Regions from separate parts of the Idiomarina sp. UBA4520 genome, predicted to be linked through region 1. Evidence: predicted binding sites of a transcription regulator. Region 1 holds the regulator's gene; each other region holds the start of a gene.
The links. The regulator FliA, encoded in region 1, starts transcription of late flagellar genes. The targets are predictions, from matches to a motif close to CTAAAGNTNNNNNNNNNNNNGCCGATA.
Positions count from the first base shown of each region.

Region 2: a site for FliA is predicted at 2,073-2,099, ahead of pomA (flagellar motor protein PomA). Genes of this name have one in related genera too.
Region 3: a site for FliA is predicted at 3,460-3,486, ahead of B3850_RS09725 (VC2046/SO_2500 family protein). Genes of this name have one in related genera too.
Region 4: a site for FliA is predicted at 3,287-3,313, ahead of B3850_RS04930 (flagellar protein MotY). Genes of this name have one in related genera too.

Region 1 covers NZ_DGMK01000015.1:66,621-72,665, reverse strand. The annotation lists gene B3850_RS07420 (chemotaxis protein CheA) at 1-1,083, opposite strand, end outside; gene B3850_RS07415 (protein phosphatase CheZ) at 1,097-1,846, opposite strand; gene cheY (chemotaxis response regulator CheY) at 1,860-2,243, opposite strand; gene B3850_RS07405 (RNA polymerase sigma factor FliA) at 2,280-3,005, opposite strand; gene B3850_RS07400 (MinD/ParA family protein) at 2,998-3,870, opposite strand; gene flhF (flagellar biosynthesis protein FlhF) at 3,927-5,276, opposite strand; gene flhA (flagellar biosynthesis protein FlhA) at 5,294-6,045, opposite strand, start outside.
Region 2 covers NZ_DGMK01000002.1:132,972-139,016, forward strand. The annotation lists gene dxs (1-deoxy-D-xylulose-5-phosphate synthase) at 1-904, opposite strand, end outside; gene B3850_RS00955 (farnesyl diphosphate synthase) at 909-1,796, opposite strand; gene B3850_RS00960 (exodeoxyribonuclease VII small subunit) at 1,793-2,029, opposite strand; gene pomA (flagellar motor protein PomA) at 2,211-2,978, shown strand; gene B3850_RS00970 (flagellar motor protein MotB) at 2,981-3,919, shown strand; gene thiI (tRNA uracil 4-sulfurtransferase ThiI) at 3,987-5,441, shown strand; gene B3850_RS00980 (VanZ family protein) at 5,454-5,786, shown strand; gene srmB (ATP-dependent RNA helicase SrmB) at 5,783-6,045, opposite strand, start outside.
Region 3 covers NZ_DGMK01000020.1:279,171-285,215, reverse strand. The annotation lists gene recJ (single-stranded-DNA-specific exonuclease RecJ) at 1-1,197, opposite strand, end outside; gene B3850_RS09735 (thioredoxin fold domain-containing protein) at 1,211-1,921, opposite strand; gene xerD (site-specific tyrosine recombinase XerD) at 1,977-2,879, opposite strand; gene B3850_RS09725 (VC2046/SO_2500 family protein) at 2,949-3,425, opposite strand; tRNA gene B3850_RS09720 (tRNA-Tyr) at 3,537-3,621, shown strand; gene B3850_RS09715 (NAD(P)H-quinone oxidoreductase) at 3,634-4,599, opposite strand; gene B3850_RS09710 (tetratricopeptide repeat-containing response regulator) at 4,685-6,045, shown strand, end outside.
Region 4 covers NZ_DGMK01000011.1:257,731-263,775, forward strand. The annotation lists gene rsxD (electron transport complex subunit RsxD) at 1-387, shown strand, start outside; gene rsxG (electron transport complex subunit RsxG) at 384-1,025, shown strand; gene B3850_RS04920 (electron transport complex subunit E) at 1,022-1,708, shown strand; gene nth (endonuclease III) at 1,718-2,353, shown strand; gene B3850_RS04930 (flagellar protein MotY) at 2,358-3,254, opposite strand; gene rnt (ribonuclease T) at 3,395-4,033, shown strand; gene B3850_RS04940 (peroxiredoxin) at 4,101-4,706, opposite strand; gene B3850_RS04945 (Grx4 family monothiol glutaredoxin) at 4,831-5,169, opposite strand; gene B3850_RS04950 (superoxide dismutase) at 5,380-5,961, shown strand; gene B3850_RS04955 (TM2 domain-containing protein) at 6,021-6,045, opposite strand, start outside.

The DNA of each region.
Region 1 (6,045 bases):
GCGGTTACGCACCAGGACTAGCTCACCAACCATGTTCATTATGTCATCGAGACGCTTGGTATCGACCCGAACAGTGGTTTCTGCGGCTGGTTGCTGCGGTGCTGCAGGTTTCTTGTCAGCCGGCTTATCCGCCGCTTTCGGTTTATCGTCTTTAGCGGCTGGTTTAGCTGCAGGCTTGGCTTTTGGCTCAGGTTTAGGCTCTGGCTTAGCTTCAGCTTTTTTCTCTGACTTAGGTTTATCTTTCGACTTGTCTTCTTTGCCGTTATCTACACTCTTTGTCGGTGCCTTACCGGAACCGTGCAGCTCATCGAGCAACGACTCAAACTCATCATCGGTTATTTCGTCACTATCAGCGGGCTTCTCTTGTTTCTTCTCGGCACTTTGCGGTGCTTTACCCGAGCCATGTAGTTCATCTAACAGAGATTCAAACTCGTCGTCGGTAATTTCATCGCTGTCACTCTGGGTGGAATCAGCAGACGCTTTTGGCTTTTCTGACGCCTGTTCCGATTTACCGGCGCCAGGGCCTTTCCCCTCGCCGTGTAACTCGTCCAACAACGCTTCAAATTCATCGTCCTGAATCTCATCGATACCGCCGTCGCCTGAGCTTTCAGTTGCTTCCTCTTTAGGTGCTTCCGATTCAGGCTCTGGCTCAGCTTCTTCAGCCTGTGCTTCGATAGGCGCCTCGTCTTCAGACTCTGGCTGGCTAAGCTTATGCAATAACTCAAGTAATTTGTCATCGGCAGGACTAATATCTTCACGAGCTTGCACTTGAGCAAACTGAGCATTGATAGTGTCCAACGCTTGCAGAATCACGTCCATTAAATCGGACGTAACCGTGCGCTGACCATTACGCAAAGTATCAAACACGTTTTCTGCACCGTGGCAGGTATCCACTAATGCGGTTAGCGACAGAAAGCCTGCACCACCCTTCACGGTATGGAAACCACGGAAAATCGCGTTTAATAAATCTTTGTTTTCTGGGTCGTTTTCTAGCTCAACTAACTGCTCAGACAACTGCTCGAGGATTTCTCCCGCCTCGATCAAAAAGTCCTGCAGTATGTCTTCATCCATATCAAAGCTCATGCGACTGATGCTCCTAGAAACCTAAACTGGACAATAAATCGTCCACTTCGTCTTGCCCACCAACAACGTCATCACGTTTATCGGCATCAATAATTGGGCCTTCTGCCTCACTGGCACTTTTCTGCTTTGAAGACTCGGCCTTTTCCGCTTCTCTGCGTGCTTCTTCTTTGCCAAATATTTTTAACAGTTCAATGAGGTTTTTTTCGACGTCTTCAACCAGTTGAATGACCCGTCGAATGACCTGCCCGGTAATGTCTTGATAATCCTGAGCCATAAGTACTTCGGTCATAAGCCCATGCACTTGTGGCATATTTTCACCACAGCGCTTAAGTACATCATCGACCTCATGACACAAAGACTTGAATTCATTTAACTGAATATCGTTGCTCATCAGTCGATTCCAGACCGGCATTACGCTCTCAACGCGCTGATGCATGTCGTCAGCCATCGGCAAACAAGCCTCTACCGCGTCCATTGTCCTATTAGCGGCGTCTTCTGTTTTTTGAATGACGTACTGTAAACGGTTTTGCGCGTCAGGAAGATCATCTTCTGTCATTTGCACAATGCGAGGATCCAGCTGGAAATCCTGCAGAGCTTCGTGGAGGTCACGCGTCAACTGACCCACTGAAGTAAACAGTTTGTCGTTGCTACGGTTATAAACGTCTTCCAAAAGTTGATTGGCTTGTTGCTGCTTCCCCTCTTCGAGCAAAGACACGAGCTCTTTAGCCTGCTCGAGGGAAATATCGTGGGCTTTATCAGACATGGTCATAGCCCTTTTAGCTAATGCGTTCGAAAATCTTGTCGAGCTTTTCTTTTAACGTCACAGCTGTGAACGGTTTAACGATATAGCCGTTAACCCCTGCTTGCGCAGCAGCGATGATTTGTTCGCGTTTAGCTTCCGCCGTTACCATGAGTACCGGCAAGTGCGACAGATTATCGTCCTTACGAATTTCTTTCAGTAGATCGATACCTTGCATGCCCGGCATGTTCCAGTCGGTCACGACAAAGTCAAAATCGCCGTTTTGCAACATAGGCAGAGCCGTGTTGCCGTCATCGGCTTCCTGAATATTCGTAAAACCAAGGTCACGAAGTAAGTTCTTAATGATTCGTCTCATTGTAGAAAAGTCATCCACAACAAGAATTTTCATATTTTTATCCAAAGCACCCTCCACTGAGGCTCTCGATTACCACCAAAATTATTCAACCCAATTCTGCATTCGCGACTTGAGCCGCACCATTGCCTGACTGTGAATTTGGCTGACGCGAGATTCACTCACACTCAGCACTTCACCTATCTCTTTCAAATTCAATTCTTCATCATAATACAATGAAAGCACTAAAGCTTCACGCTCTGGTAACGAAGAAATTGTCGATACCAAGGCTTTATGAAACGCTGCGTTTTCGACATCGCGCTGCGGTTCGTATGCTGAGCCTGTCACTTGCTCGGGCATTAACGCATCTTCTGAAACGCCTAAGTCTTCAATACCTATAATGCGCCCCGAACTCACATCTCTTAAAATGGCATGATATTCATCCAGGCTCATGCCCAGCTTACTGGCCACTTCAGTGTCTTTTGCATCACGACCGGTGTCATTCTCTACCTGCCGTATGGCCTCTAGTACGCGACGATGATTTCTGTGAACTGAGCGCGGCGCCCAGTCGCCACGTCGAATTTCATCCAACATAGCGCCACGAATACGTATTCCGGCAAAGGTTTCAAAACTGGCTCCTTTGCTGTTATCAAAATTCCGCGCCGCTTCTAATAAGCCTATCATGCCCGCTTGAATTAAGTCATCGACTTGCACACTCGCTGGCAACCTCGCCATCATGTGGTGTGCAATTCGCTTAACCAGCCCCGTATGCTGCTCAATAATGGCGTTACGGTTGTCGGCTGTTGCGGCATAAGCGGCGGCTTTATTCATTGGCAACATCCCGCTTACTCCCGTTATCGGCAGAAGTTATCAATTGCTCAAGGAAAAATTCTAAATGCCCTCCTGCCTGAGCAGGAATTGGCCAATCCAGAGCTTTCTTCGCTAATGCTTTAAACGCCAGTGACGCCGGAGATTTAGGATACGCCAACACCATCGGTTGTTGCTTCCTAACCGCCAAGCGCAAGTTTTCATCGTGAGGAACAATTGCCGCTAACTCAAGCACTACGTCAAGAAAGCGATCGGTGACCTTAGTCAATTTATTGAACAGTACTTGCCCTTCGCGCATATTGCGCACCATATTGGCAACCACTTTGAACTTGAAGAGTCCCTGCTCGCGACTTAACACTTTTATCAGTGCGTAAGCATCGGTAATTGAGGTAGGTTCATCGCAGACAACCACAAGGACATCCTGCGAAGCGCGGGCAAAGCTGACGACGGTGTTACCGATACCGGCAGCCGTATCGACAATAAGAGTGTCATAATTTCCCTGCAATTGACTAAACGCGCGGATAAGTCCGGCATGCTCTGACTCGCTTAAGTCAACCATCGAGCGAGTACCCGATGTCGCGGGAACGATTTTTATGCCGCCAGGGCCTTCAATTAAAATATCTTCCAGTTCGCATTGGCCGCTCAGTACATGGGACAAATTGCGTTCGACACGCAAGCCCAGCATGACATCAACATTGGCCAGGCCAAGGTCGGCATCAAGTACCAGTACTCGTTTCCCTTGCTTCGCCATAGCAATGGCCATATTCAGTGACACGTTGGTTTTACCCACGCCACCCTTACCACCTGTGACAGCTATGACTTTTACTTTTGACTGTTTCATTCTTCGCAGACCGCTTGCTTGATCCATCGGGCGTATCTCTTATTTTACTTCTTCGACAACAGCGTCATTTTATAACGGCTCACTCAGCGAGAAAACGCCGCATTCCAGTACGATTTTGGCACGTCTGATACCGAGGAACAAATGCTTTTGTCCATTAATCGCTCGGCTTCAGACACCAGATAATTTGCGTCGGCAACTTTAATGTCTTCAGGCACTTGCTGACCATTGGTCACATAACCAACGGGCAGGCCGTTTTCAATTGCCACACTGATACTTTCTCCTAAACTTAAGCATTCGTCCAGTTTGGTAAAAATGCAACCCGACAAAGGTAGTGTTTTGAACTGCTTAACCGCGTCATCTAACACTTGGTTTTGTGAGGTTGCTGACAATACCAGATAAGGTCTAATTCTCAGGCGTGTATTCTGGATAAGCTGCCCCAGTTGCTCGCTTAAGCGTTTATCGCGCTGACCCATACCCGCTGTATCAATTAAAATTAGGCTCTTATCGCGCAGCGACAACAAAGAGTCAGCTAATTCTTTCGCGTCTTTTGCTACTTTCACCGGACAGCCAATAATACGCCCGTAGGTCTGTAATTGTTCACTGGCACCAATTCTGAAGGTGTCAGTAGTAATCAATGCGACTTTATCCGCGCCGTGACGCTGTGCATAACGCGCCGCCAACTTAGCAATGGTGGTGGTTTTACCCACGCCGGTAGGACCGACAAGAGCAACAGCCCCGCCGCGTGTCAAAATATCGTCGTTGGTGGTATTCAGCTGACCTTCCAACAAATGCATGGTTTGCTCCCAGGCATCCTCGTCTGAGCTGCTTTCAGGAATAAAGCAGGCAATTTGGTCAGCAATACGTTCGCTAAGGCCCATTGTCATGAGTCGCTGCATTAACATGGCACGCACCGGCTCTTCGCGCTCCATTTCCTGCTTCATGAGGCCGCTTAACTGATGCTCTAACAACTGACGAATACCGTTAACCTGTGAGCGCAGCTCTGCTATCGCTTCCGAGTCGTTACTGTCAGGTGTATTCATTTGCTCAGGAAAAATATCTGCTTGTGGTTGCTTCGGTTGAGCTGACGCAGCTTGGTGCGCCATTTGTTGATAACCGCTATGGTCTTCTTGAGTCGCTGCTTGCGGCTCGGACTGCTGAGGCGCAGACGCAGACGTCGAATTTTGGCGCTGCAACAACTCAGACAGAGACTGAGCCGGCGCTTCCGATTCCTGCTGTGCCTGCGGTGCCTGAGTATTTGCGGACGTTTCTGGAGCCGCTTCCGGCGCACGCGCGTCAGGGTCAACAGCCGCCACTAGCTCGATACCACCGTTAACCTTTTTGTTTGAAAGAATGATTGCATCAGCACCTAAGGTTTCTTTAACCTGCTGTAAGCCCCGACGCATATCCTCTGCAAAAAAGCGTTTAATTTTCACAAGCGACTCCCGTTGTATTAGGTAGCGGTTTGTTCACCACTGTTTTGTTGTCCACCAATTGAGCTGACAATGCGAATTTGTTTGTCATCCGGAATTTCCTGATACGACAACACACGCATACCGTCGGTAGCGTGGCGCGCAAATCGCGCCATGGTTGAGCGTAGTAGCCCGGATGTCAGCAATACTGACGGTTCCCCGTTCATTTCCTGCTGCTGATGCGTTTCGCGTAACGACTGTTGCAAGCGTTCGGCTAAACCTGGTTCAATACCTGCGCCTTGCTGATTTCCGTCGTTACCAGCCATCTGTAGTGACTGATGCAACATCTGTTCCAACTCTGGCGCCAAAGTTATGACAGGCAGTTCTGTTTCACCTTCAGAGATATCCTGAACAATCAGTCGGCGCAGAGAAATTCGCACAGCGGCCGTTAATACGTCAGGGTCCTGACTGCGGCCGGCATACTCAACCAGCGTTTGCACAATGGTGCGCATATCGCGAATGGCAATGCCCTCATCCAGTAAGTTCTGTAACACTTTCACGAAGTTGCCCAGGGACAATAAGTCAGGAATAAGTCCTTCCACCAATTTCGGATGCGTGCGACCCAGTCTATCAAGCAGCTCTTGAGCTTCTTCATGACCCAGCAGTTGCGACGCATGGTTAGTAACAATTTGACTTAAGTGAGTGGCCACTACCGTCGCAGCATCCACTACGGTGTAACCCAGAGTTTGGGCGTGCTCTTTTTGCTCTGGGCGGATCCACACTGCGTCCAGAC
Region 2 (6,045 bases), on a different contig from region 1:
CAAACTTGGGTACGCCGTGGTAACCAATAGGGTCTTTCTCAGCGGGCTTATAGCCTTTGCCTTTTTGCGTCACTATATGCAGTAACTGAGGACCTTTCAGGTCTTTCATATTACGTAGGGTGTCTACCAGCGCATTAACATCGTGACCGTCAATGGGGCCTATATAGTTAAAGCCAAGCTCTTCGAAAATTGTGCCTGGCGCCATCATGCCTTTCATATGCTCTTCGGCACGGCTGGCGAAATGACGAATATGAGGCAGTGGACTTAGCAGCTTCTTGCCGCTCTCGCGTAATGAGGTATAAAAACGACCAGACAGTAAGCGCGCGAAATGATGGTTCAGCGCACCGACGTTCTCTGAAATTGACATGTCATTGTCGTTCAGAATAACCAGCATGTCGGGTTTTATGTCACCGGCATGGTTCATTGCCTCAAAGGCCATACCGGCAGTCATAGCGCCGTCACCAATAATGGACACCACTTTCTGCTCACGTTTTTGACGCTGTGCGGCAACAGCTAAACCTAAAGCTGCGGATATTGATGTACTCGAATGCCCAACAGAAAGCACGTCATAGTCGCTTTCTTCGCGCCATGGGAAAGGGTGCAAACCGTCTTTTTGGCGAATGGTATGTAGCTGCTCTTTGCGACCCGTGAGAATTTTGTGCGGATATGCCTGGTGCCCAACGTCCCAAACTAACTTGTCATTTGGCGTGTGATACACGTAGTGCAGAGCAACAGTAAGCTCAACAGTTCCAAGGCCAGAGGCTAGGTGACCACTGCTTTGACTGACTGAGGTCAGTAAAAACTGACGCACTTCAGCGCATAAATCGGTCAGTTGACTCGGCGCAAGCTCGCGCAAATCAGCTGGAGAATTAATTTTATCGAGTAACGGGTAATTTTGTATCATTCGCTCAGTGATCCCGCTTCAGCAGGACGTCAGAAAATTGTTCGAGTTTTGCCGTATTGTAAGGGATATCGGCGAGTGACAGTAGTGCTTTCTCATGCAACGAGCTTAAGTATTTTTGAGCACCTTCGACGCCTAATAGCTGAACATAAGTCGACTTGTCTGCCGCTGTGTCCGAGCCCTGCGGTTTGCCCAGTAGCTCTGTGTTGCCAATAACGTCGAGAATATCATCCTGAACCTGAAATGCGAGCCCCAAATGGGTCGCAAACTCTTCAAAATGAGGCTGCCATTTTAGTGCTTCCTCTTCACCACACAGCACGCCTATTGTTGCCGCAGCTTCAATTAAAGCACCGGTTTTATGTCGGTGCATGTGTTCAAGTTCGTGTTCGTTTACCTGTTGACCGGTGGCTTGTAAGTCAATTGCCTGACCGGCGCACATACCCGCACTGCCACTCGCACGAGCCAATGCATTCACCATAGACAACTGACGCTCTGCCTTCAACCCACCTAACGGCCATTCTGACAATAATTCGAAGGCCAAAGTTTGCAGAGCATCGCCCGCTAAAATAGCGGTCGCTTCATCAAAGGCAATATGGCAGGTCGGTTGGCCGCGCCTGAGTTCATCGTTGTCCATGGCGGGCAGGTCGTCATGAATCAGTGAATACGCATGAATTAATTCAATAGCACCGGCAGCCGTCAACGCGGCTTGTTTATCGCCACGGCAAATTTCGGCAATAGTCATTAGTAAGTAAGGACGGACACGCTTGCCGCCCAGTAGCACGCCATGCTCCATCGCCCGCCTAAGCGTTTCATTAATAGAGTGACGCGCCAGCTGCTGTTTTAAAAATGCGTCGACTTGCTCGCGCACATCAGCCGTTAACGCATTAATGCTCACATCACTTCTCCGTCATCATTATCGGCAGAGCCTTCCTGAGCAGCCATGAGTGTCGTCACTTTTTGCTCAGCCTGTTGCAGCTGTTGTTGACTGGTGCGAGCCAGTTGAATGGCCTTCTCAAACTTTTCCAGCGACTTTTCCAGTGGCAGTTCACCGTGCTCAAGCTCATTAACCAATGACTCAAGCTCTTCTAATGCCTGCTCAAACGACGGGGCTTTTTGTTGTTCTGACATAATGCTTCTTGCGCAATTGTTGTGTGTTAGGGCTAATTATCCGATAAAGAATCCCGAATGTCAGCCGATGATCTCATTATTCCTGTGTAACATAACAAGAAGATGCTTGTCAGAGCAGCGCTATTGTTTAAGAATGGAGCGTAGCTGGAATGGCAAAACGAGAATTGGGGAGGAGAACTGAGTGGATATTGCAACGCTCATAGGAATCATCGGCGCCATTGGCTTCGTGGTTGTGGCGATGGTTTTAGGGGGAGACATTGGGCTATTTCTTGATACTCGCTCATTTTTTATTGTTTTTGGTGGCTCCCTGTTCATTACGCTCGCAAACTTCTCGCTTAGCCAGTTCCTGGGCACCGGCAAGGTTGTCGTAAAAGCCTTCTTTTTCAAAATTGAACACCCGCAAGAGCTTATCGACACTGCGGTTGAAATGGCTGATGCTGCCCGTAAAGGTGGTTTTTTAGCACTGGAAGAAGCCGAAATCCCCAATAAATTCTTCCGTAAAGGTGTCGACATGCTGGTCGACGGCCACGACGCAGAAGTTGTCAGAACAACTCTTTCGAAAGACATAAAAATGAGCTTTGCGCGTCATGAAGAGGGCGCTCGAGTCTTTAAAATTCTCAGTGATGTAGCACCAGCCATGGGTATGATAGGTACGTTGATTGGCCTAGTGGCTATGCTGTCCAACATGGATGACCCTAAAGCCATTGGTCCGGCAATGGCTGTTGCCTTGCTGACAACGCTGTATGGTGCGTTTCTGGCTAACGTTATTGCTATTCCAATTGCTAACAAGCTAATACTGCGTGCCGAGCAGGAAAAGCTGAATCAGCAGCTGGTTCTGGATGCTATTTTGGGTATTCAGGACGGTCAGAACCCGCGCGTTATTGAAGGTATTCTGCGTAATTACCTGGCTGAGTCGAAGCGTATCGGCGATGGGGACGAGGAAGAGTAATAATGGCCTCTGAAACAGTAAGAGACGAAGAAGAAGAGTGCGACTGTCCACCACAGGGACTTCCCATGTGGATGGCAACGTTCGCCGACCTGATGACACTGTTAATGTGCTTCTTCGTCTTGCTGTTGGCGTTCTCAGAAATGGACGTGCTGAAGTTTAAGCAAATAGCGGGTTCAATGAAGTACGCACTTGGTGTGCAGAATAAAATTGAAGTGAAAGACATTCCGAAAGGCACTAGCGTTATTGCTCAGGAGTTCCGTCCGGGGCGTCCTGAACCAACACCTATAGAAACCATTCAGCAGCAAACCGTTGAAATGACCCAGCAAATGCTGGAGTTCCAGGAAGGTCAGTCCGATTTTGCCGGCGGTCAGCAAACCGAGCGTGGCGGTCAGGAAGCGGACAGTCAGGAAGACGAAAAGCAGGCGGAATCAGAAAACACCGAAGCCATGACTCAGGTATCTAAAGAGCTTATGCGGCGCATTGAACGGCAGCTCGAAAATGAAATTAAAGCAGGTACCATTGAATTAGAGCAGCATGGTCAGCAAATCATTATTCGTATTCGTGAGCAGGGGTCATTCCCGGAAGGGTCGGCGTTTTTGCAGCCACAGTTCCGTCCGATTATTCAACAAGTAGCAACAGCACTTAAAGAAATCCCGGGCGAAATCACCATTTCAGGACACAGTGATAACGAGCAAGTGGTGTCAGAAATTTACTCCTCGCGTTGGGACCTTTCCAGCAAACGAGCCGTAGCAGTTGCCGAAGAAATACTTAAAGTTGAAGACTTTAGCGAAGATCGTATGGTGGTTATGGGGTATTCAGACACCAAACCACTGGTGCCTAACAACTCTGAAGAGAACCGCCGCCGTAACCGCCGTGTTGAAATATCGGTGATGCAGGGTAAAGCGGCAGAGTCTGAACAGCAGGTTGACGTTATAGACTAAGCGCTGGTTTCTGGCGCTTAGGACACGTATAATTGCCGACTTTCCCCCAACGTCTAATGATATTGCTATGAAGTTTGTTGTTCGTCTGCACGCCGAAATTACCATCAAAAGCGCATCCGTCAGAAAACGCCACGGTAAGGTGTTAACCAATAACTTGCGCAAAATTTTGGCGCCGATACATCCGTCCATTTATGTGAAATGGCTTTGGGATCGCATTGAAGTAGCGGCAGATACCGACAGCAATGATGCGCGTGCCGCCATACGTGAAACGCTTAGGCATACTCCGGGCATTTCATGGTTTGCGGAAGTTATCGAACAGCCGTTAACGACCTTTGACGACATTACTGATTTAGTGGGTGAGCATTGGAATAAGCGGCTGCAAGGTAAAAGCTTTGCGGTGCGTGTAAAGCGGCAGGGTAAACACGAGTTTAACTCACAGCAACTTGAACGCTACATTGGCGGCTATCTACTGAAACACGCTGAAAACTCCCGTGTTCAGTTAACCCGACCTGACGAAGAAGTTCAGTTGCAAATTACCAATCAGGTGGTTCATTTAATTGGTGAACGTATCGACGGCCTGGGCGGCTTTCCTATTCCAACGCAGGAAACGGTGCTGTCCTTGCTCAGTGGCGGCTTTGATTCGGGCGTTGCCAGTTATGAGTTTATTCGCCGAGGCGCACGTACTCATTTCTGCTTTTTCAACTTAGGGGGCGACGCTCACGAAGTGGCGGTGCGTCAAATTGCCTATTTCCTTTGGAAAAAATACAGCTCATCGCACCCTATTAAGTTTATTAGTGTCGACTTTGCACCTATTGTCGATGACATTTTAACGAATGTCGATAATGGCCAAATGGGGGTTGTACTAAAACGTCAAATGCTAAGAGCGGCTGCCCGGGTTGCGCACTATGTAAAAGCCCAGGCTTTAGTCACCGGTGAGGCTATAGGTCAGGTGTCGAGCCAGACATTGTCAAATTTACGCGTCATTGATCAGGCGACACCGGCACTGGTGCTACGCCCGCTAATTACCAAAGACAAACAGGAAATTGTCGACGAAGCGAAGAAAATAGGCACCGAGCCGTTAGCTAAGTCAATTCCTGAATATTGTGGGGTTATTTCAAATAAACCGACGGTGAAAGCGGTACCTGAAGTTATCGAGGCGGAAGAAGCGAAGTTGAACCAGGATTTGTTAGAGCAGGTCGTGCGCGCATCGAATGTGTTGAGTATGCAGGATATTGCCGAGCAAACTGAAAATGAATTGAAAATGCCGGACACTACAGCGGAACTCACTAAACAGAGTGTCATCATAGATATTCGTAACGACGATGAAATTGAAGCTGCACCATTAAACGTCAGTGCAGAAGTCATTGAAATTCCGTTTTTTAAATTGGCCTCTAAGTTTCCTGAATTAGACCAGAGTTGCGATTACTTACTCTATTGTGATCAGGGAGTTATGAGCCGCATGCAGGCGCTGTTATTGCACGAAAATGGCTTTAACAACGTATCTGTTTATAAGCCTGACTAAAGAGACGTATTTATGCTGGCAAGAGTGCTGTTTTTTCTGCTGTTGACCGTAACAACGGTTTTATTTTTATGGCAATTTCCAACAACTGGCGCACAAAGTATACCGTACTTAGATAAAGCGGTTCATTTTGGAATATTTTTTGTGTTAGCGATGACTTTTCATAAGGCTTTTGCCTTGTCTGCACGGTTATCGCTGTTATTTTTAGCTTTTTACGGCTTGGCTATCGAGGTCGCACAAAGTTATGCTCCGGGACGCGGTGCCGATGTCTACGACTGGATAGCCGACGCTTGCGGTGTTATTGCTTACTTTGGCTTACACCATGTATTAAAAAAGTCGCGTTCTTAACGCGACTTTTTAGGTTTTTTCGGTTTAACTGACTTTTTCCCTTTCGTATCTTTCTTCGCTTTCTTCTTCGGCTTAGATTTTTTCGTCGACGGGAATTTGTATTGAGGACGAAGCCCCTCAATAACACGTCTGTCGAGCTGTGCATCTAAATAGCGCTCAATTTTGCCAAGCAATAGAGCATCATGAGCTTCGACTAAGGAAATTGCCGTACCTTTTTGCCCACCACGAGCGGTGCGGCCAATACGGTGCACGTAGACGT
Region 3 (6,045 bases), on a different contig from region 1:
CATGTGTAAACCACTGACAGAGCGTGCAGAACCTTTCAGTATATCGTCATCTTCATGCGCCAGCGCAATAACCGGACGATTCACCTGTTCTTTCACCCGACCTGCTACAATACCGATAACCCCGGCATGCCAGTCGGATTGGTACAAGGTCACTAAGTCTGGAACCTGGCCAGTATCGAACTGCAATTTTGCAACGGCAGCCTCAGCGTGTTCGCGCATATCAGACTCGATATTTCTACGTTGCAGGTTCAGTTCGTTCAATTGCTGCGCCAACCGCTGTGCATGCTCTTTTTCAGCGAGCAGACACTCAATGCCTAAGCTTATGTCATCCAGTCGCCCAGCCGCATTAATTCGGGGAGCCAGGGCAAACCCCAAATCACTGGCATTAAGCTGCGCGGCATTGCGGTTAGACACGTCCAGCAGAGCCTGAATGCCCGGACGGCAAAGTCCCTGCTTTATTCGTGCGAGCCCCTGATGAACCAAAATTCGGTTGTTGTAGTCCAGTGGCACAACATCTGCCACGGTGCCGAGCGCAACTAAATCAAGCCAGTCAGCTAAATTCGGTGTGGGTTGCTTTTCTCTTAAATGGGCGCGCAAAGCCAGCAGTACGTAAAAGGCAACGCCAACACCGGCTAAGTTTTTGCTGGGAAACGAGCAGTCGGGCTGGTTTGGGTTCACAATAGCGTCTGCATTAGGCAGAGTCTGCGCAGGTAAATGGTGATCGGTAACAATCACTTTGATATTCAGTTCATTGGCTCGTTCAATGGCCTCGTGAGCCGCTATGCCATTATCAACAGTGACAATCACTTTAATGTCTTTAGCGGCGAGCTCTTCTACCATAGATACCGACAACCCATAGCCGTCAGTCATTCTATTGGGAACACGATACCCGACATTCGAGAAACCGAAAGCCGTTAAGGCCGACACCATAAGCGCTGAACTAGTCGCACCATCAGCGTCGAAGTCGCCGCAAATACACACAGGCCACTGCTTATCCAGCGCATCCGCCAGTATTTCGACCGCAGCGTCAATATCTTTTAAACTTGAAAAGTGTGTCAGACCGGCCGCTTTTAAGGACAACTCTCGTTCATCACTGACACCACGGCGCGCATAAATTTGCCGCAACAATGGCGGAACATTTTGCGGCAAAAACTCGTCACTGACCGTTGGGTAGCGGCGTATTGTATAATCTGTCATTGCAGCTGCTGAACTACTTTCTTAATTCAGACAACAGGCGACGTGCCGGAACCGCCCCCGGAATTAAACTACCATCGGGTAAAATAATTGCAGGCGTTCCGGTAACGCCGAACGACTTACCCAGCGAGTAATGTTGCTCGACGGGGTTGCTGCACGAACTGTTGCCACGATAGCTTTCTTCGTCTTTAAAAGCACTTATCGCAGCTTTTTTGTCGTCTGCACACCAAACTGCTTGCAGCTCCTGTCCGCCTTTACTATCCAGACCGCCACGCGGGAATGCTAAGTACCGAATAGTAATACCGGCACTTAAGTAGCTGTCGAGGTTTTCATGCAGACGTTGGCAGTAACCACAAGTCGTGTCCGTGAATACAGTGACTTTGTACTTTTCATCGTCCGCTGTATAGACAATCATATCGTCCGTATAGTCCATCAGCATTTCTTTGCGAACCGCTGCCATACCCATTTCTGTCAGGTTCTCAGGCGCTGAATTTGTAATATCAAAGACATTACCGCTAATCAGCTTTTTACCGTCTTCTGACACATAGAACATGCCCTGGTTTGTGACCGCACGAACATAGCCGTCAATTTCGCCCGGCTCGGTTGAAATAACCTCAATACCTATTTTGTTCAAATGCTTGGTATTTAATTCGTCAGCGGAAATGGGCGCTGAAAATAGCGAAAAACCTAAAGCCGATACAGCCAATAACGTCGTCAAATACTGCATAAATACCTCTTATTATTGATGAGCGAACCCTACCCTGTTACCGCTTAAAATGCAATTATCCGCGCGGGTGATGCTGGGCATGCAGGGCTTGTAAACGCTCTCTTGCGACCTGCGTATAAATTTGCGTAGTCGATAAGTCACTGTGACCTAAAAGTAGCTGTAAGACTCTTAAATCGGCGCCATGGTTCAGTAGGTGAGTAGCAAACGCATGGCGTAACGTATGTGGCGATAAATGAGCGTATATGCCTGCGGTTTCAGCATAATGTCGTAACCGATACCAGAACGCCTGACGGGTCAATAATGAGCCTCGCTTAGTCACAAACACCCAAGGACTTTGTTTGTCTGTCAATGCCGGACGCCCATGCTTTAAATAACGCTCCAGCCATTCCAGCGCTTCTTCACCTAACGGAACCAGTCGCTCTTTATCGCCTTTACCAACCACTCGCACCAAGCCCTGTTGCCGGCTGACTTGGTCATACTGCAAGCGAACCAATTCGGTAACGCGCAGACCGGTTGCGTACAGCACTTCCAGCATGGTGCGATCACGCAGGCCAATTGGAGTGTCCGTTTCCGGAGCTTGCAGTAGGTTTTCAACATCGGCTTCGCTTAATGAGTGCGGAATGCTTTGCGGGAGCTTCGGACGCTTCAGCTTGGCGGTCGGGTCATGAGCAAGCCACTTCTGCTTCACCGCAAACTGGAAAAATTTTTTCGCAGAACTTAAAAAGCGAGAGGTACTTCGAGGAGACAAACCCTGAGTCCGGCGCCACAGTAGGTAGTCTTGAAGAATTAACTCATCAACCTCAAGTAACGGAGTTTTTTGGGGAAGCAGGTACTCACAGAATCGACGTAAGTCACTACGGTACGCCGCCTGGGTATTTTCACTGGAGCCATGGTGCAGCCATAAATGCTCAGTAAACGCATCAATACGCTCTTCATCTTCTGGAGGTAATTGCTTCATGTGGCTGCAAGACTATTGGTTGCGAAACATCAAGGCCATTATGCCCGAAGCGGAGAAACGATGAAATGCTTAGTGCGTAATACCTAATTTTTGTAACACATCGTAAAGTCCCGCCGGACCTCGTTTACGGTAATCATTAAGCTCTGGCTCTTCTTGCTTCGATTTTTTCTTTTCGACACGTTGACGTACACGCCAGTCTAAATTATGAAGCAACTCAATAGGCAAGCGGTCGGGACTTGCATCAGGCACGAGCGGTTGAGGGTGTGTAGCATCTTGCAGCTTAAAGTCAGACAGTTGGCTGACTGACTTATAAACACCGCTCGCTAAAACAACATTTTCTGCCGGTTCTAACGGTCGAGCTCTTGCAGCACCTATAGCTCTTTGCCAATTAGTTTGGTCATATTGGTTATCATCAATAACCGGATCAGCACCCAGTGCTGACACCCAATAAGCAAACTCACCCGCGAAGCCATGATTAACGGCTTCACTCGCGTGCTGCTCAAAAATGTCTGATGCTCTTTGCTGAACCGACTGAACTTGGCTCATACCGACCCTGGAAAATAACCTTAGATGTTCTTGTTATCGTCCAAAGTCAGGAAAGTTTAAGTTTTCTCTTTACAGCTCAGTTCTGACTGTTATTATACGCGCCTCTTGAGTGGAGGGGTTCCCGAGTGGCCAAAGGGATCAGACTGTAAATCTGACGGCTCAGCCTTCGCAGGTTCGAATCCTGCCCCCTCCACCACTTTTCTTGACGTTACCCGTCAATTTTCACAACGACTTTCCCTTGCGTTTTATTAGCAGCAACATAATCGAATGCCTGCTGAATATCTTCCTGCTCAAAGGTTTTATCAATAATGGGTTGTATGGCGCCGCTCGAAAACTGAGAGCCAAACTGCTGCCACATTTGTGTGAGTATTTCACCTTTACGCTCCGGCACTAAAGAACGCAGCGTAGAGCCAATAATGCGTTGGCGCTTCATAAGCATGCGTCCAAAGTCGATCGTGCCCTCGCGACCACCCATTAGGCCGATAAGAATAATACGACCGTCTTGGTTTAAGTAGTGCTGATCTTTTCCTATGGAGTCACCTGCTACCGGGTTCAGCACCACATCGACACCGCCAATACCTTTCATCGTTTCAATAATATCCTGCTGATAACGATTTATGGTGTCTGTGGCGCCAAGCTCTTTACAAAAACTTTCCTTGTCAGAGCTGCCGACAACAGCCGTTATTGGATTGCCACTTCCCCTACATAGCTGAATAAGTGAAGACCCCACCCCGCTGGCCCCTGCATGTGTAAGAACGGACTCTTGCGGCTGCAGGTTTGCCAGCATAAATACATTTAAATAAGCCGTAGCGAAGGTTTCTAACCACCCCGCAGCCATTTCGTCAGTCCAGTTATCAGGTACAGGGAGTACTTGTTCAGCTGGCACATTAACGTATTCAGCAAAGCCTCCGCCTGCCAGCAAGGCAGCAACCCGTTGCCCTTTTTGCGGGCCAGCCACACCGCTGCCAACCTCTGCGACAATGCCTGCTACTTCTAAACCGGGTATGTCAGATGCCCCCGGTGGCGGTGGATACTTGCCGGCTATTTGCATTAAGTCTGCCCGGTTCACACCGGCAGCTGACACTTTTACGGTAACCTCATTGGCAGAGGGATTTGGCAATGAGTTGATTTCAGACCAGCGCATTTTTCCTTCAGACAGTTGTAAAGCTTGCATATATCATCCTGTTGCTGCTTAACATTATTGAATTTAGACAGTATGCTGTTGCTAAGTCTTTAATTAAAGAGTGCTTGCCGCAAGAATGGATAAAACTCTGGAGCTCAATAATAAGCGTGTGCTGCTAATTGATGATCAGAAGCCCTTTCAAGTCATGCTTAAAGGCTCCCTGCTCAATTTGGGTGCAAAAGAGGTTCAGGTAAAAAGCACTGGTGAAGCGGGTATTGCCGCCTACGTGAAGAACCCTCACGATATTCTGTTGGTTGACTATAATCTCGGCTCTGGTAAAAACGGCCGTCAGGTTTTAGAAGAGCTACAAGTGCGCGGGCTGATGAAACCGCATACTCTGTTTTTTATTATTACCGGTGACAACTCTCGACCAATGGTGCTGAGTGCTCTTGAGCTTCAGCCCGATGACTATTTAATGAAGCCATTCTCGCATCGGGTGCTCCGCTCGCGCCTTACTCGCGCCTACAAGCGCCGAATGTGGCTAAAAGATGTGTTTCAGGCACTCACCTCTCATAATTACGAAGCCTGTATCAAAGCGTGCGAAAAACACATTGCGACGAACAGCCGCTACAGTAACTACTGCCGTAAGCTACAAATAGAGCTCTACAATAAGACGGGCCAGCTGCACGAAGCAGAGAAGGCGATAAAAGAACTGTTGGAAGATAACTCACACAGCTGGGTATTTTTGAAGCTAGCCGAAACCCGACTGTTGCAAAATTCGCCGGAAGAAGCACTGAACATTATTAATCATATTCTCAAACGCATGCCCCATGCGATAGAGGCTCAGGATTTAAAAACCGAGTGCTATCTACAACAGCAGCAGCTTGAAGAAGCGTTAAACAGCGCTCGCGACGCCATTACTATGGCGCCATTTTCAATCGACAGACAAACTCGACTGGCTCACATTGCTCGCGAAAACGGCGACTTTGACTTAGCAAAGCAAGCCATGAATAACGTGTTACAAATAGCGCGTAAGTCAGTATTTCGTAACGCAGAGCACCTGTGTAACTACCTGCGCAGTATTCTCGATGCCGCTGAAAACAGTGATACCCCGCAACAAATTAGTAAGTATCAAACTGAAGCCACCATGGAGCTTCAGCGCGCTCGCTACGACGAGCACTTGCTGCACGCCGACATTTCTTTTGAAGATCTCGAAGCTGTTCTTCTGTCTCGCATTGACTCATTCAACGGGCGCTTACGAGAGGCTCAGCATCGTTTGAATGAAGTCGTCGGCGATGACCTGGCCAACAACCGTGAAATCGATCGGAACCTTTTACCGGACGTTATTGCCGTTTTACTCGATGTTGGTGAATACGAAAAAGCGAATATGCTTGCCGGCCAACAAGCAGAAAAAGTGAAACTTGACAGTTACACGCTGAAAATCCTCAAATCCCGCATGGCGGCTGCTCAAAAACAGCAGGACGAATTCTTTAAAAT
Region 4 (6,045 bases), on a different contig from region 1:
GGCTTTCTCATTGGTGGTTTGTTACTCATACAACAGCGTATTATCAGTTGGCACATTCCTGTCGGACTCATCGCGGGATTGTGTGTTCCGGCCTTCTTTGCATATCTGTTCGCCCCCGATCTTATGACAGGGCCTGTGGTTCACGCACTGAGCGGCGCAACAATGCTTGGCGCATTCTTCATTGCGACCGACCCGGTCTCTGCGGCGACCTCGAACCGGGGCCGCTTTGTTTTTGGCGTGTTAATCGGTTTATTAGTGTTTATTATCCGTAGCTGGGGTGGGTATCCCGACGGGGTGGCGTTCGCGGTGCTGCTAGCCAATATGTGTGTTCCTATTATTGATCGTTATACAAGACCAACCGTTTATGGTCACGGAGAGCGCAAATGACCATTAATAGTATGCAGAAAAACGGCCTTATACTGGCCGCCTTTGCGGTTATTGCTACGGCTTTAGTGGTGGGCGTACAAGTGCTGACCAAAGATAAAATTGCACAACAACAGCAAGCTCAGGTACTGCGCACGCTGAACCAACTCATTCCTCCGGCAATGCACGACAATGACCTTTACCAGTCTTGTCGTTTGGTGACTCATAACGCACTGGGTAGCAACGAACCGCACCCAATGTATCGAGCCTGGGTTAACGATGAACCCACCGCGTTGGCTGCCGAAATTGTCGCTCCCGATGGCTACTCAGGTGCCATTCGTTTATTACTGGCGGTGAAACCTTCAGGTGAGTTACTGGGTGTCAGGACCTTGCGCCACCAGGAAACACCAGGCCTGGGTGATAAAATAGAAATAGAGAAAAACGACTGGATCACGTCGTTTTCAGGCAAGCGAGTTAAATCCGAAGACGATGACCGTTGGGCAGTAAAGCGCGACGGTGGCATGTTTGATCAATTCACAGGCGCAACCATTACACCGCGAGCGGTGGTTGGCGCAGTCAAACGAGCGACACTTTATCTAGAAGAAAACGCGGACACATTATTCAATGCTGAGCTTCAGCGCTGTGAGGAGGCCGCACAATGAACGAGTACAAAGAACTAACCTGGCAAGGACTCTGGGATAACAACCCAGCTTTAGTGCAGCTACTTGGCTTATGCCCTCTCTTGGCTGTCACGGCGTCTGTCACTAACGCTTTAGGACTCGGCTTGGCGACACTGTTTGTGCTTATCGGCTCTAATGTAACTGTGTCACTCGTGCGCAGTTTTGTGCCTCAGGAAATACGCATTCCGGTCTTTGTAATGGTCATTGCCACCTTTGTTACTGTTATTCAATTGCTCATGAATGCCTATGTGTTCGAGCTGTACCAATCGCTCGGCATTTTCATTCCATTAATAGTCACAAACTGCGCCATTATCGGCCGTGCCGAAGCTTATGCGTCTAAAAACCCGTGGCAGAAAGCGGCATTTGACGGCTTGATGATGGGCATAGGTTTTGCGTTGGTACTGATGCTGCTGGGCGCCATACGTGAAATTATTGGTAATGGTACTTTGTTCGACGGGGCCGAGCTCTTACTTGGCGACTGGGCCGCCCAATTAAGAATTGAGTTATTCACCGTTGACTATCCGCTTCTGCTTGCCATATTGCCGCCAGGCGCCTTTATTGGTATGGGCTTTATCATTGCCCTGAAAAACCGAATTGATGCTATAAAAGCCGAGCGCGCAGAGAAGAAAACCGTCACCCGCGCCCGTGTAACCGCACAACAGTAATAATTAATTATGAATAAAACTAAGCGCCACGAAATTTTAAGCCGTCTTCGCGACAATAACCCAAACCCAACCACGGAGCTTGAATACGACACCCCATTTCAGCTGCTTATTGCGGTGCTATTGTCGGCTCAGGCAACCGATGTCGGAGTTAATAAAGCGACACGCAAGTTATTCCCTGCAGCTCCAACCGCTGAAGAGATGTTCGCTTTAGGCGTGGATGGTATAAAAGAGTACATAAAAACCATTGGTTTGTTTAACTCGAAAGCCGAGAATGCCTACAAGACCTGTAAAATTCTGGTTGAGCAATATGGTGGTGAAGTCCCGGAAGACAGAGCCGCGTTGGAAGCACTGCCTGGGGTCGGACGTAAAACGGCTAATGTCGTTTTAAATACCGCATTCGGCTGGCCGACCATTGCTGTGGACACCCATATTTTCCGCGTATCTAACCGTACCAAGTTAGCGCCGGGAAAAAACGTTAAAGAAGTGGAAGAAAAACTGATAAAAGTGGTGCCGGCGGAGTTTAAAGTCGATGTGCACCATTGGCTTATTCTGCACGGTCGCTACACCTGTATTGCCCGAAAACCTCGCTGTGGCTCGTGCATTATTGAAGACTTGTGCGAATTTAAAGACAAAACCAGCGATTGAGCGATTAAAGCTCAATCCCTGACGGTTTTGCCAACTGTACAATGACCCGGCGGTTTAACCGACGATTAATTTCGTTGTCATTCGACTTAATCGGTCTGTCCTCGCCGTGCCCAACGGTTTTTATGCGATCAGCCGCTATGCCACGTTCAACAAAAAACGCCTGTATTTCTTTGGCTCGTTCTTCGGTTAGCTCTTGATTCGGCCCCCGGGCTCCGAGTGAGTCGGTGTAAGCATCGACAAGCACCAACTCAAGATCATTGTCGACTTTCAGGTAGTCGCTAATTTGCTTGAGCTTACGCTGTGACGATATGGTCAGCTTTTCACTGCCATCTTCATAATTCAATACCGTGTAAGCAATGTCTTCAAAGCTAAACGGCAACAGCGCATTGACACAACTTAAAAAGTCATCGTATTTATTTCGAAAATTCACTGACGACAATGACACCGCCACCTGATCACGATTGTTGTACCAGTCGTCGTAGAAAAACGTTGGATAGCGCCCTTTTTCCAATTCACTCAACAGTGTCCAGGCCAGTTGCTTTTGTAACTCGCCATTAAACTGCTTATAGAGCTGCATAGAGCCAATCTCGTAACTTGCTTCCCCTGGTCGCCAGCGAGGCGGCACAGATTCAATCGCAGAGACATCATAGCTGTCAGGCAGCTTTTTCATGTCCATTTTCATGCGTAAGTTCAGCTCTTTACTGGCTTCGCTTTGAAAACGAACTTTACCGTAGCGCGGAATTTCGTGCTCTAACGCACACTCCAACCGACTGGCCTCGCTAAGTTGCCACGACGAACTATCAAGGTCAGCACTGTAATGCCTAACTGCATTGGCGTTTGCCTGGCTCGTTGCCAGCAATACAGACGCTGCAGCTGCAGTTAACATCGGCCAGTTTTTCATAGGCACTCCGGTTTAAAATTCTAATACGCTTTTATCGGCATTTATTCGCTGTGCTTTAGAGTTTCTCTCAGCATTATCGATATATCTTTGGCATAATAGGCGCAAATTGAAATAACCAGCTTAATAACTAAAGGGTCTTTATGTCTGACACTTCTGAGTCGCTAATGAAGAAACGGTTTCGTGGCTATATGCCTGTCGTTGTGGACGTTGAAACCGCGGGTTTTAACGCAAAAACAGATGCCCTTTTAGAAATAGCCGCGGTACTGCTGGACTTTGACAGCGACGGCACTTTAAAGCCGGTTGATTCGGTGCATTATAACGTTGAACCTTTTGAAGGCGCTAACATAGAACAAGCGGCTATCGACTTTAATGGTATTGACCCAAATAACCCCCTGCGCGGTGCAGTCCCGGAGTCAGAAGCACTAAGAGAAATGTTTAAACCTATTAGAAAAGCGCAAAAAGCAGCGGGTTGTCAGCGCTCAGTTCTGGTCGGTCATAACTCGAACTTTGACCATAGTTTTGTCATGGCTGCGGCTGAGCGAGCCAATTTAAAACGTAATCCGTTTCACCCCTTTGTGAGCTTTGACACCACGTCTTTGGCTGCTCTGACATTAGGTCAAACAGTGCTTATAAAAGCTTGTCAGGCTGCCGGAATTGAGTTTGATGGGAAACAGGCACACTCCGCTCTTTATGACACTGAGCGCACAGCTGAATTATTCTGTTGGATGGTCAATCGCTGGAAAGATTTAGGTGGCTGGCCACTGGCTTCTAATGACTAGCTCAAAAACACAAAGGGAAAACAAAAAAGTCGCTCCGAAGAGCGACTTTTTTAATATCATTAAACGCTTATAGTTTGTCAGCGTTTTTAGACAAGTAAGAAGCAACACCTTCAGGGTTGTCTTTCATGCCTTCTTTACCTTCTTCCCAACCTGCTGGGCAAACTTCACCGTGCTTCTGGTGGAAGTTCAGTGCGTCAACCATACGCAGCATTTCGTCGATGTTACGACCTAATGGTAAGTCGTTAACAACCTGGTGACGAACCACACCGTCTTCGTCGATCAGGAATGAGCCACGGAACGCAACGCCTGCTTCTGGGTGTTCAACGTCATACGCTTTACAGATGCTGTGACGTACGTCAGCAACCAGTGGGTATTTCACCTGACCGATACCACCGTCGTCAGTTGACGTGTTACGCCATGCGTTGTGCGTAAATTGAGAATCGATAGAAACACCGATAACTTCTACGCCACGCTTGTTGAATTCTTCTAAACGCTTGTCAAAAGCGATTAGCTCAGAAGGACATACGAAAGTGAAGTCCAGTGGGTAGAAGAAAATAACTGCTTTTTTGCCTTTGATATGGTCAGACAGTTTGAAATCTTCAACAATTTCACCTGAGCCAAGTACCGCTGCTGCAGTAAAATCAGGTGCTTTACGACCTACTAATACAGACATTGATTCTCTCCATTTCAGTTAAAGTAAATGAAACCTTCACAATCGGTAATGGGGATACCCCAAGTCAAAAACAAGGGGCTCCGTCAAAACTTTTGACCGATTGCTTAATATTCGTTCAGCTATTTTACTCTGCTGAAGGTTCCGGATGGCGCTCTGCAACTTCTGTGATCAGTTGCTGCAACTCACCGTTTTGGAACATCTCAATGATAATATCACAACCACCGACTAATTCACCTTCAACCCAAAGCTGTGGGAAGGTTGGCCAGTTTGCGTACTTTGGCAGTTCCGCACGAATGTCTGGGTTCTGCAGAATATCAACATAAGCAAATGGCTGACCACAGCCCATTAATGCTTGTGATGCCTGTGACGAAAAGCCACAGCTTGGCAGTTTCGGCGAGCCTTTCATGTATAACAAAATAGGATTTTCTTCGATTTGCTGCTTAATTCTGTCAACCGTTTCCATAACACCTCTGCTCTAAATAATGGTTGATTAAAACACTCAAGTATTCTAGCACAGCAGAAAAGATTTGCCTAAATTGAAAGATTTCCTTGAAAAGCAATCTAACCAACCCTATATAACGTAGATACAAAGAACACAATTCGTCTTCTGGTGGCTGAATTTGATAGCGCCAGATATTAATTTGCCCTAAAAGAAAAACTACGGAGAGAGACTATGGCATTTGAACTACCCGCTCTTCCTTATGAGAAAAACGCTTTAGCGCCTCATATCTCAGAAGAGACTTTAGAATATCACTACGGCAAACACCACGCGACTTACGTCAACAAACTGAACGACGCGGTAAAAGGTACTGACCTTGAAAACAAGTCGTTAGAAGACATCATTAAGTCTGAAAAAGGCGGTTTGTTTAACAACGCAGCTCAAGTCTGGAACCATACGTTTTACTGGAATTGCTTAAGCCCTAACGGTGGCGGCGCTCCAACAGGTGCAGTTGCTGACGCTATCAACGACAAATGGGGCTCTTTCGAGAAGTTCCAGGAAGAGTTCAACGCAAGCGCTGCAGGCAACTTCGGCTCAGGCTGGACTTGGTTAGTGAAAAAATCTGACGGCTCTGTTGATATCCTGAATACGGATGACGCAGATACTCCAGTTGCACACGACGGTGTTGAAGCACTGTTAACTGTCGACGTATGGGAACACGCCTACTACATCGACTATCGCAATTCTCGTCCTAACTACTTAGAAGCGTTCTGGAAGTTAGTGAACTGGGACTTTGTGAACAAAAACTTAGGCTAATAGTACTGAGTTTTAATCATAAAAAAGGCGCCAATGGCGCCTTTTTTATTGCCTAGCTCTTAAAACCAAGGACGATGCCCCTGA